DNA from 3 places in the Trichocoleus desertorum AS-A10 genome. Region 2 is predicted to be linked to each of the others. Evidence: predicted binding sites of a transcription regulator. Region 2 holds the regulator's gene; each other region holds the start of a gene.
What was found. Region 2 encodes NtcA, which controls nitrogen genes in cyanobacteria. Its sites were predicted from a motif close to TTTGTANNNNNNNNTACAAA; they were not measured.

Region 1: NDA01_RS20300 (Glu/Leu/Phe/Val family dehydrogenase) is a predicted target of NtcA. The motif match lies at 1,500-1,519, and genes of this name have one in related genera.
Region 3: NDA01_RS15885 (MSMEG_0569 family flavin-dependent oxidoreductase) is a predicted target of NtcA. The motif match lies at 1,409-1,428, and genes of this name have one in related genera.

Annotation. Positions count from the first base shown of each region.
Region 1 is NZ_JAMPKN010000018.1:28,515-31,796, forward strand. It holds gene recD2 (SF1B family DNA helicase RecD2) at 1-769, opposite strand, end outside; gene NDA01_RS20295 (DUF924 family protein) at 819-1,394, opposite strand; gene NDA01_RS20300 (Glu/Leu/Phe/Val family dehydrogenase) at 1,604-2,893, shown strand; gene NDA01_RS20305 (hypothetical protein) at 2,999-3,282, opposite strand, start outside.
Region 2 is NZ_JAMPKN010000001.1:372,096-375,377, reverse strand. It holds gene fabI (enoyl-ACP reductase FabI) at 53-868, opposite strand; gene ntcA (global nitrogen regulator NtcA) at 1,219-1,884, shown strand; gene NDA01_RS01670 (DUF3084 family protein) at 2,147-3,282, shown strand, end outside.
Region 3 is NZ_JAMPKN010000011.1:74,961-78,242, reverse strand. It holds gene NDA01_RS15885 (MSMEG_0569 family flavin-dependent oxidoreductase) at 67-1,350, opposite strand; gene NDA01_RS15880 (LuxR C-terminal-related transcriptional regulator) at 1,483-2,955, opposite strand.

The DNA.
Region 1 (3,282 bases), on a different contig from region 2:
GCTCTACCAACTCTGGCTGGGGTAAAAAGCAATGGCCTTCCTCGCTCGCCTCCGACAAAACATGCAACAAGCCGCAGCGGTAGCGAAATTCTGAATCTGGGGCAATGCCGAGATTTCGGGCGATCGCATCTGCCGTCACGAAACCAATGCCATACACATCGGTTGCCAGTTGGTAAGGGTTGTTGGTGACTGTGGCGATCGCTTCTGCGCCATACTGCTTATAGATTTTGACGGCATAAGTGGTAGAAACGCCGTGACTTTGCAGAAACAGCATCACCTCTTTGATCGCCTTCTGAGTTTCCCAAGCCGCCTGGATCATTTTGACCCGCTTCTTGGCAATTCCGGGCACTTCTCCTAGGCGATCGCACTGATTTTCGATTACCTCTAAGGTTTCTAGGCCAAAGTGCGCCACAATCCGCTTGGCAGTTACAGGACCAATCCCCTTAATTAGGCCACTCCCTAGATACTTTTCAATGCCTGTCAGGGTTGCAGGTTTAGTTTCTCGGTAATAAGTCACCTCAAACTGCGGCCCAAACTTGGGATGCTCTCGCCAGATCCCTTGCATTTGAAGTGTTTGGCCCGCTTGAATACTGGGGAAGTTACCGACAATTGTGACTAGGTCTCTGGCTCGCGGTGCCTTGAGTCGAGCGATTGTGTAACCTGACTCTTCAGAATGAAAGGTCAGGCGCTCTACCACTCCTTGCAATTGCTCGGTCTGAGCCGATGGGGCGGCATTCGCTGGGCCATAGGATGGTGAAGGAGTGGACATAGTAACCCGATAACCTTGTCAACAGCTACCAAATCAAAATTTCAAACACTTAAAACGATGAACCCGGTTGCTTCAAGAACTCCGCTTCTTCAGGAGTTGTTGTACGGCCCAAAATTTGATTGCGATGGGGAAAGCGCCCAAATCCTTCAATAATTTCTTTATGGCGAACCGCATAGGGAAACATATCACCAGCATCTGGATCGTCACTCAACTGCCGAAACAGTTCTACTGATAAGCGCTGGTGTTCTAAATTCTCACTGTGCTCGAAGGGTAAGTAAATAAACATCCGCTGCACAGGTAACAAAGCTTGGTCAAAATCCTGCGCGATCGCTTGCTGAGCCGTGATTAAAGCTTGAGCATCCGTAGCATAAGCTCGGCGATCGCCCCGAAAGATATGGCGCGGAAACTGATCGAACAACAATATCAAGGCCAAACAACCATCAGGGGAAGCTGTCCAACCATTGTAGTGACCAGCCACGGCTGCTTCGTAGTTGGATAGAAAGCGATCGCGGATGTCTCGATCAAAATTTGGATCCTTTGCGAACCAAATCTTGCGGCTCTTGCCATAACTACTTGATTCTGGACTGCCAAACCAGAAATTTAGGATTTGCTCAATGCGTAACATGCTGCCTACTTTTGTGGCTTACCCAAACTTGCCCTAATCAAAATTCTAGCGATCGCTACCACCTATGTTTTGGTAGCCACCACTTATCACTTTTGCTCCAGGGAAAATGTAACGAATTTTACCAAAATCCAGAGTGATCCCCATTCAGAAGGCTAGGCTACGGATAGATACCCAGTTCGCAGAGAGACTGCGATTGTGAGAGTAATGTTATGGGTTCACCATCACTCCTGCCTCTAGAACCTGCTTCACCTGCCCACATTTGTCCCTTAGATCAAACCTGTAGCTATCTGGACGAAGCCGCTAGAGAACTTCAACTAGATGCTGGTTTACAGGCTATCTTGAGCCATCCTCGTAAAGTCGTCACCGTCTCGATCCCCATCAAACTGGATAACGGTACTGTACAAGTTCTGGCGGGGCACCGAGTTCAGCACTGTGATGTCCTCGGTCCCTATAAAGGCGGTACACGCTATCATCCCGCCGTGACTTTACGGGAAGTTTCGGCTCTAGCCATGCTAATGACCTGGAAGTGCGCCCTCTTAGGCATTCCTTATGGAGGTGCGAAAGGGGGAATTGCCATTAATCCCAACGATTACAGTGTCAGTGAGCTAGAACGAATTACTCGCCGCTACACCAACGAGTTAATCAAAGATATTGGGCCCTCTGTAGATATTCCTGCGCCCGATGTTGGCACCTCCGCGCGGGAAATGGCCTGGATGATGGACACCTACTCCATGAACGTAGGTCACGCTGTCCCCGGAGTAGTGACAGGTAAACCGATCTCAATTGGTGGTTCTCTCGGACGAGAAATGGCTACAGGTCGAGGCGTAATGATCACGGTCCGGGAGGCGCTAGCAGCTCAGGGCAAGTCTTTGGCAGGTGCCCGGATTGTCATCCAAGGATTTGGTAATGTTGGCCGATCCGCCGCCCAGTTGCTATACGAAGCTGGCGCTAGAATTTTGGCTGTCTCCACCAGTACCAACGGTCTGTTTGCTGACGCTGGCCTGGATATTCCAGCCTTGCTAGCCTATGCTGCCGAAAACCATAAGAGCTTAGTTGGATTTCCCGGTTCCACGTCGATTAGCAATGACGATCTCTTGCTCCTTCCCTGCGATGTCTTGATTCCAGCCGCTTTAGAAAACCAAATTACTGAAGCTAATGTCGCTCAAGTCAAGGCTCAGATCATCGTAGAAGCAGCCAATGGCCCAGTGACATTAGCCGCAGATCAAGCCCTGGAAGCGAGAGGTGTTACGGTATTTCCTGATATTCTCGCTAACGCAGGTGGAGTCGTCGTGAGTTACCTGGAATGGGTGCAGGGGCTTTCCTATGTCTTCTGGGACGAAGAACGAGTAAACCGCGAAATGGAAAGCTTGATGGTGTATGCCTTCCAGCGTGTCTTGCAGCAATCCCAAAACCGCCAAGTTCCACTCCGCTTAGCAGCCTATACTCTGGCTGTGGGACGAGTGGCCCAAGCTGTCAGCGATCGCGGGCTCTACCCTTAATTCTCGATCCCCCTGTTTAGAAGATTGGGGTTTTAGCGATCGCCATTGCCTGAATTGAAGAGAAGATGGCGATCGCTAAGCCCTTTGAAAACACAATAAAGCAAATTATTTTTCCCAAGTCACAGCCACCTCATGACTTTGGCATTGCTGTTTGATTTGCCTCAGTCTTTGCTGAGTTACTTCCCCGTATAAGTGCAGCCGCTTTTCGTGAGATGGATAGTACTTGCTATAGGCTAGAACTTGTCCAAGCCCATGCTTCCAATCCGGCGCACACTTAACTTCGATGACTTCCCTTTTCGTAAGAACATCGATTCTGCCGTCTGGAGTTTGAACCTCAGTTTTGCCCTTTAGTTTCGCAGCTAACCTATCGCGGTACTCAGATTCTCTTC
Region 2 (3,282 bases):
CTTTGAGCCTGCACAGGCAGGCCAAACGGTTGTAGTCACTGAATGGCAACCACTACATCCCCATGATCTCATAGCCAGAATCAACATAGAGGATTTGCCCTGTCATACCGCTGGACAAATCACTGCATAGGAACGCCGCTGTATTGCCAACTTCTAGTTGAGTCACAGTGCGCCGCAGGGGTGCCACTTCTTCCACATGATGAATCATGTCCAGAATTCCCCCAACCGCAGAGGAGGCGAGAGTTCTAATTGGGCCCGCAGAAATGCCATTGACTCGAATATTGTGGGGGCCTAGTTCTGCCGCCAAGTATTTAACGCTCATTTCTAAGCCCGCTTTGGCAATGCCCATAACGTTATAGTTGGGCACCACACGCACCCCGCCCAAATAAGTCAGAGTGACAATGCTGCCGCCTTCTGTCATCAGGGGTTTAGCGGCACCACTGAGCTGAATTAAGGAATAAGTGCTGATGTCTAAGGCTGTGGTAAATCCTGGCCGCGAGGTGTTGCTAAAGTGGCCAGATAAGTCATCTTTGTTGGCAAAGGCCAGACAGTGAACCAAGATATCTAGCTTGCCCCACTTCTCCTTCACAGTCTCAAAGGTGGACTGAATCTGAGCATCATCTTGCACATTGCAAGGCACAAACAAGCTGGGTTGTAGCGGTTCAACCAATTCTGCTACTTTTTTTTCCATCTTGCCCCGCTCATCGGGCAGATAGGTAATCCCTAGGTTGGCACCCGCTTTATGGAGTTGTTGGGCAATTCCCCAAGCAATTGAGCGATTGTTAGCAATGCCTGTGACTAAGGCATTTTTTCCGGTCAGATCCAGCATGGCAATCTCTTCGTTAAGGGCAATTACGAGAATACTCAAAGATGGGGGCTTAAAGATATTGACATCGACTGTTGCTGGTAGGGTGATACGCTGCCTTGAGTCCTATCACGAGATATCTGTCTTTAGGGGGAGTAAGATAGGGTCTAAATAGGCCGCTGACAGCCAAGATCCGTTCGTTTGTGGTCCTCGAAACAGCAGTTAAATTCTTCAGCCATTGGCGATCGCTGGCAGATTGTGTATCAAATAGAACAAAAAATGACTCTAGAGTAAGTTTAAGTGTTCTAAAGTCATCAATTGCTTACAGTTGGCTCACCTTCGTAAGGTTCATCTCCAGACGAGCGGCCCATGAAGGTTGGAGAAGGGCATCGAAAAGGTAAAAGGATATGGTAATGACGCAGGATAGGCCGTTAGCATCTGTGTTTCGTCAACTGGGAGGCGGAGCATTTCCTCCCGTGATCGAAACGTTTGATCGAGGCAAGACGATTTTCTTCCCCGGTGATCCAGCGGAGCGTGTCTACTTTTTGGTCCGAGGTGCGGTCAAACTGTCTCGCGTTTATGAAGCGGGCGAAGAAATCACCGTAGCTTTGCTGCGAGAAAATAGTGTTTTTGGGGTTCTCTCGCTGATTACGGGCAATCGTTCCGATCGCTTTTATCACGCAGTTGCTTTTACTCCGGCGGAATTACTGTCGGTGCCCATTGAACAAGTGGAAAAAGCTCTCAAGGATAACCCAGAGCTGTCGATGCTGATGTTGCAAGGGTTGTCTTCGCGCATCTTGCAAACTGAGATGATGATCGAAACCTTAGCCCACCGGGATATGGGATCACGCTTGGTCAGCTTCTTGCTCATCCTCTGTCGTGACTTCGGCGTTCCTGGCCCTGACGGGATCACAATTGACTTGAAATTGTCGCATCAGGCGATCGCAGAAGCGATTGGTTCCACCCGCGTCACAGTCACGCGCCTACTTGGAGATCTGCGACAGGAGAAGATGATTTCCATCCATAAGAAAAAAATTACGGTTCATAATCCCGTCGCTCTCAGTCAACAGTTCAGTTGATCTGCTATGGTTAACCTCTAGTAATAACAAGCGCTTACAGCGACTTGAATACAGCTCTCTGGCCGAGGAAGGTGCTTCATGGCACTCCTGCGAGGAAACAAAGAGAGCCGTGATGCTCTCCTGACGCTGAGGCAAGGCAGCAACTTTTGCTATCTGGGTCTGCTTGTTGTCGTCCTACAGGTGTGATGGCACACAAAACTTCCAGGGCATGAGATAGGCTGTATCTGAGTTGGGTGTGAGCCAAATGGCTTCCTGAGGGTAGATGACCAGCGGGTACATCTTAATTGTGGCAATCTTGGTGTTGGGGGGTGTGATCGCAACGGTGGGCGATCGCATCGGTACGCGCGTAGGCAAGGCTCGCCTCAGCTTGTTTAACTTGCGTCCCCGCAAAACCGCAGTCTTGGTGACGATTGTCACGGGTGGCATCATTTCCGCTTCTACACTCGCCATTTTGTTTGCTGTGAGTGATCAACTCCGGACTGGCGTTTTTGAATTGGGCAAAATTCAGAAAAACCTCTCTAGAGCGCGAGAAGATTTAGCAAAGACGAGAGTTCAAAAAAATCAAGTTGAGCAAGAGCTGACCCAAGCCCGCGCCGAGCAAGTTTCGGCTCAACAACGGCTGGATCGAATTAATTTGTTTCTTAAGGCCGCGATCGCCAAGCAAGCGACGACAGAAGCACAGCTAAATCGTACCCAAACCCAGCTAGGCCGAGTCGAGACTGAAAGAGCCCGCACCGAAGCTCAGCTCGATCAAACTCAGAGCCAACTGAGCCGCGCGGAAGCAGAAAAGGATCGGATTGAAGATGCCAAAGACCGCACCGAAGCAGAACTAAACCGAACTCAAACGCAACTAAGCACTGTTTCTCAGCAAGCAACGGGACTCCGCTCCGAGATCGACCGACTGGATAACGAGCGCCAAAACTTGATTAAAGAAACTAAAGATTTAGAGGTTCAACAGGCCAATCTAGAGAAAGCTGTCCAAACCTTGCAGCGGTACTACCAGTACTATCAAGCGCAGTATGAAACCCTACGCCAAGGCAACGTCGCTCTCTTCCGAGGACAAGTGTTGTCAGCAGGCGTCGTGCGGATCGTTTCTCCCACGGGCGCTCAGCAAGCAGTAGACCAATTACTGCGAGAAGCAAATCGTAACGCTATCAAGTTGACCCGTCCTGGTGCTGGTCAAGTCAGCGAACAGATTATTCAAATCACCAGACCGGAAGTAGAACAACTGGTTGACCAAATTGAAGATGGTCGCGATTACGTCATTAGAATTCTCTCAGCGGGTAACTATGTCCTAGGAGAAAAGAGCGTTCAGGTGGTGGCGAGCGCTACGTTCAACCAAGTGGCATTTCTGTCTGGTGATGTCATTGCTGCCGCTTCAGTTGATCCATCTACCCT
Region 3 (3,282 bases), on a different contig from region 2:
AAATTAGTACCAAATTCACCCAGTCACCTATCGATTTCGCTAGGTCGCTAACGACGTATATCTAGACTACGAACCCAGCAAGAATTCATTGACCACACTCCAGTCATTGGGGTAGGACACCTTCTTCCTGGCGACGATGTAATCGGCTAGATAACTAGCGTCACGAGCGACCCCAGAAAAGCGACCTGACCCCCAAGTGTAGAGCCAGGGAAGTCCTAGAAAATATAGCCCCCAAACTCCGGTTACACCGCGTTCATGACCTGGATACCCCTTGCCATCAAAGACAGGCACTTCTACCCAACTAAAATCAGTCTGATATCCAGTACACCAAATCACTGCACTGATATTGGCTTGAGCATAGTCTAAGCTAAGAATCGACTGCTCAGGCTGCCAGATTGGATGATAAGCAGGTTCTGTAGGAGCCTCAATCTGATTTTTTTCAATAAATCCATCGATAGTTTTCTTGATACTTTCCGCCACCGCATCGGCTTGATCTAAATTTTGCTGCAAGTTATCCCAGAATTCCAACTGGCGATCGCTAATGTCCTTCAGCCTGCCATACAACTGCATTCCTTCTAGGGCAAACTGTCGCAAATCAATTTCTCGACCGCCATCTCGACCTGTAACATAGTGATTAGCTTTGGCTCTCACTTTTTCTTTTTGGGGATGCTCCTCAATCGATAAATCGTAATATCCCATCTGGTCCAGCCAATCGACCACATCTTTACCTCGGTACCGCCGGGGCGATCGCGGTGCACTCCCCACACAGAGATGTACTTGTCTGCCAGCCAAGTGCAGATCCTCAGCAATTTGGCATCCTGACTGCCCCGTACCTATGACCAACATGGCTCCAGGCGGTAAGGACTGGGAGTTTTTATATTCTGAAGCGTGGAGTTGCGTGATGTTTTTAGGGAGCCGTTCAGCAATCTTTGGCACCTTAGGAAGATGGTAGCTACCGGATGCCACAACTACCTGGTCAGCCGTGTATTCTCCAATTGAAGTTGTCACCTCAAAGAAGTTTTGGGCTACATTCTGACTAAGCTTTAATACCTCAACACCTTGCTGAATGGGAGGATCGAAAGAGGCAGCATAAGCTTCAACGTATTGTACAATTTCGTTTTTCTGCATGAAACCATGAGGATCATTACCTGGATAGGCATAGCCTGGGAGTTTACATTGCCAATTGGGTGTGACCAAACAAAAGGAGTCCCAGCGTTTAGTGCGCCAAGCATAGCCAATTTTGTTCTTCTCAAAAACAACGTGATTAATGCCTCTCTCCTTTAAGCAATAGCTCATGGAGAGTCCTGCCTGACCTCCACCTACAATAATGACTGAATAGTGATTGTTCATAAGCTGACTTCTGACTGGCTGGAATGTGTTGCCAGATTAAGTCCTGATTTCGCAAGTCTTTGTATCTCTCACTACGGAAGCGGGAGATCTAGTAATAAGGACAGGAGAAACGATCGCAGCACTTCCTCAGATTTATGTAACCAGCCATCCCTTAGCGATCGCCTGATAAATCGCTTGGCAACGAGTCCGCGCCTGCAATTTCGCCAAGACATTATTCATGTGAAACTTAACGGTACTTTCGCTAATGATTAGATGATCGGCAATATCGCGATCGCGATGTCCCTGAGTCAACAAAGCCAGAATCTCCAACTCTCGCTCAGACAGAGGTTGCTGTTTCTCCAAATCTGGGTCGATACCCCACGATTCACCCTGGGACAACGCTTCTACCGCCTGTCTCAATGTCTCTGGGCTGGTAGACAAATCAACTTTACCTCGAATCCCCTTCGGTGCAATTTGACTTCCCTGTTGCACCCACAGCACCCATTTCGCTGTCTGAATTTGTGTGGCATCATCGGTCAATAAAGGTACATTTTTGTCTGCTTCTTTGGCTATTCCACGGCAAAGTGGTAGACCTGCCGAAAAAGCTAGGTGTGTAAAGGCTAGTTGTAGAACTGATGAGTGGCATTGAATTCGCAATTGATGATCACCGCGATCGCGCCAATTGGGTACTTTGAGCAAAAACTGCATGGCCCGTTGATTACTGGTGGCTCGGGTTTGCAGCACTCCCCCTAAACAGGTGACAGTAAAAAACAGTTTATTTAGAGAGGACGGCAAGCCATTTGGTGGATCGAGGTCGGGAAAATGAGTTGCCGGAATCATGGCCTCTAATGCTACAGACTCTGCTGTATAAATCAGCCGACAATAGTGACAGGTAAATTGGTACAAAGTTTCGGCTGCTTGCAAGAAGACATAAGCTACTGGCAGAGGGAGAGGTCGCTCTGTGCCTACCAAAGTTAAGCGGGTATCACTTAGCAGACTGACTAATTGATCAGAAAGAGAGAGATAGTTGAATTTAAGGCTCTGAACCGCAGGCTGGGCCATCGACTGCATCGAGGTTTGCCAAATCTGCTTTTCCTGCTGATATTGTATAGCTGTGTCTAAGGCGATCGCTGTAACCGTGCAAAGAGTCTGTAAAACCTCTAGAAACTCTGTCTCCATTGCTTGATGGCTAAAAGTTGCCAGCACGCCGATGACTTTATCTTGAATCACTAAGGGATATCCTGCAAATCCTCGAATGTTGTTAGCGATCGCCCATTCGCGATTTCCCACCCAAGTTTCTGCCGCAAGATGATTGCTCAAAAAGGAAACTCGATTTTGAGCAATTTTGCCCACTTTGTAAGCTCCCATCGGGACTCGCCCAAAGGTGCCATTGAGATGTGTATACATGCCTGAGGAAGCAACTAGCTTTAAGGTAGTTTGCTCTGGTTCTAGTAGCCAGATCCGGGCTAAGGCACAGTCAAACTTCTCTACCAAGCCATTGGCGACCCGACGGGCTATTTCTTCTGGTTCTAAGCAACCAGAAAAGCCTTGGGCAATTTCATTGCCCTGCTGCAAGTCAAACAGAATTCGAGTTGCATCAAGGTGCTCTATCAACGGATTAGGCATTGGTATATCGCTCCAGTCCCTAATCTATTGAGGACTAGATTGTTTCCTGACTCTGTATCTCAAGTTACGGAAGGGCTACCTGTTTCGGTATAGGGGCGATCTATATAAACCTAATATTTCCCTACAGCTTTTGGCAGACTCACTGAAACATCTAACCTGAGTTAGGTGGATGATACCTGAAACCTAGACAGAATCAAGGTATTCAAGCCTTTTTGCTTGAAACATAATCCAGTGTAGGGCTGGCTTGCTGCTCTTTAATACTTTTCCCATAAGGATTGGGTCCCAAGAACAAAACATTCATTAACTTAACTTTCCTATAAGAGACAT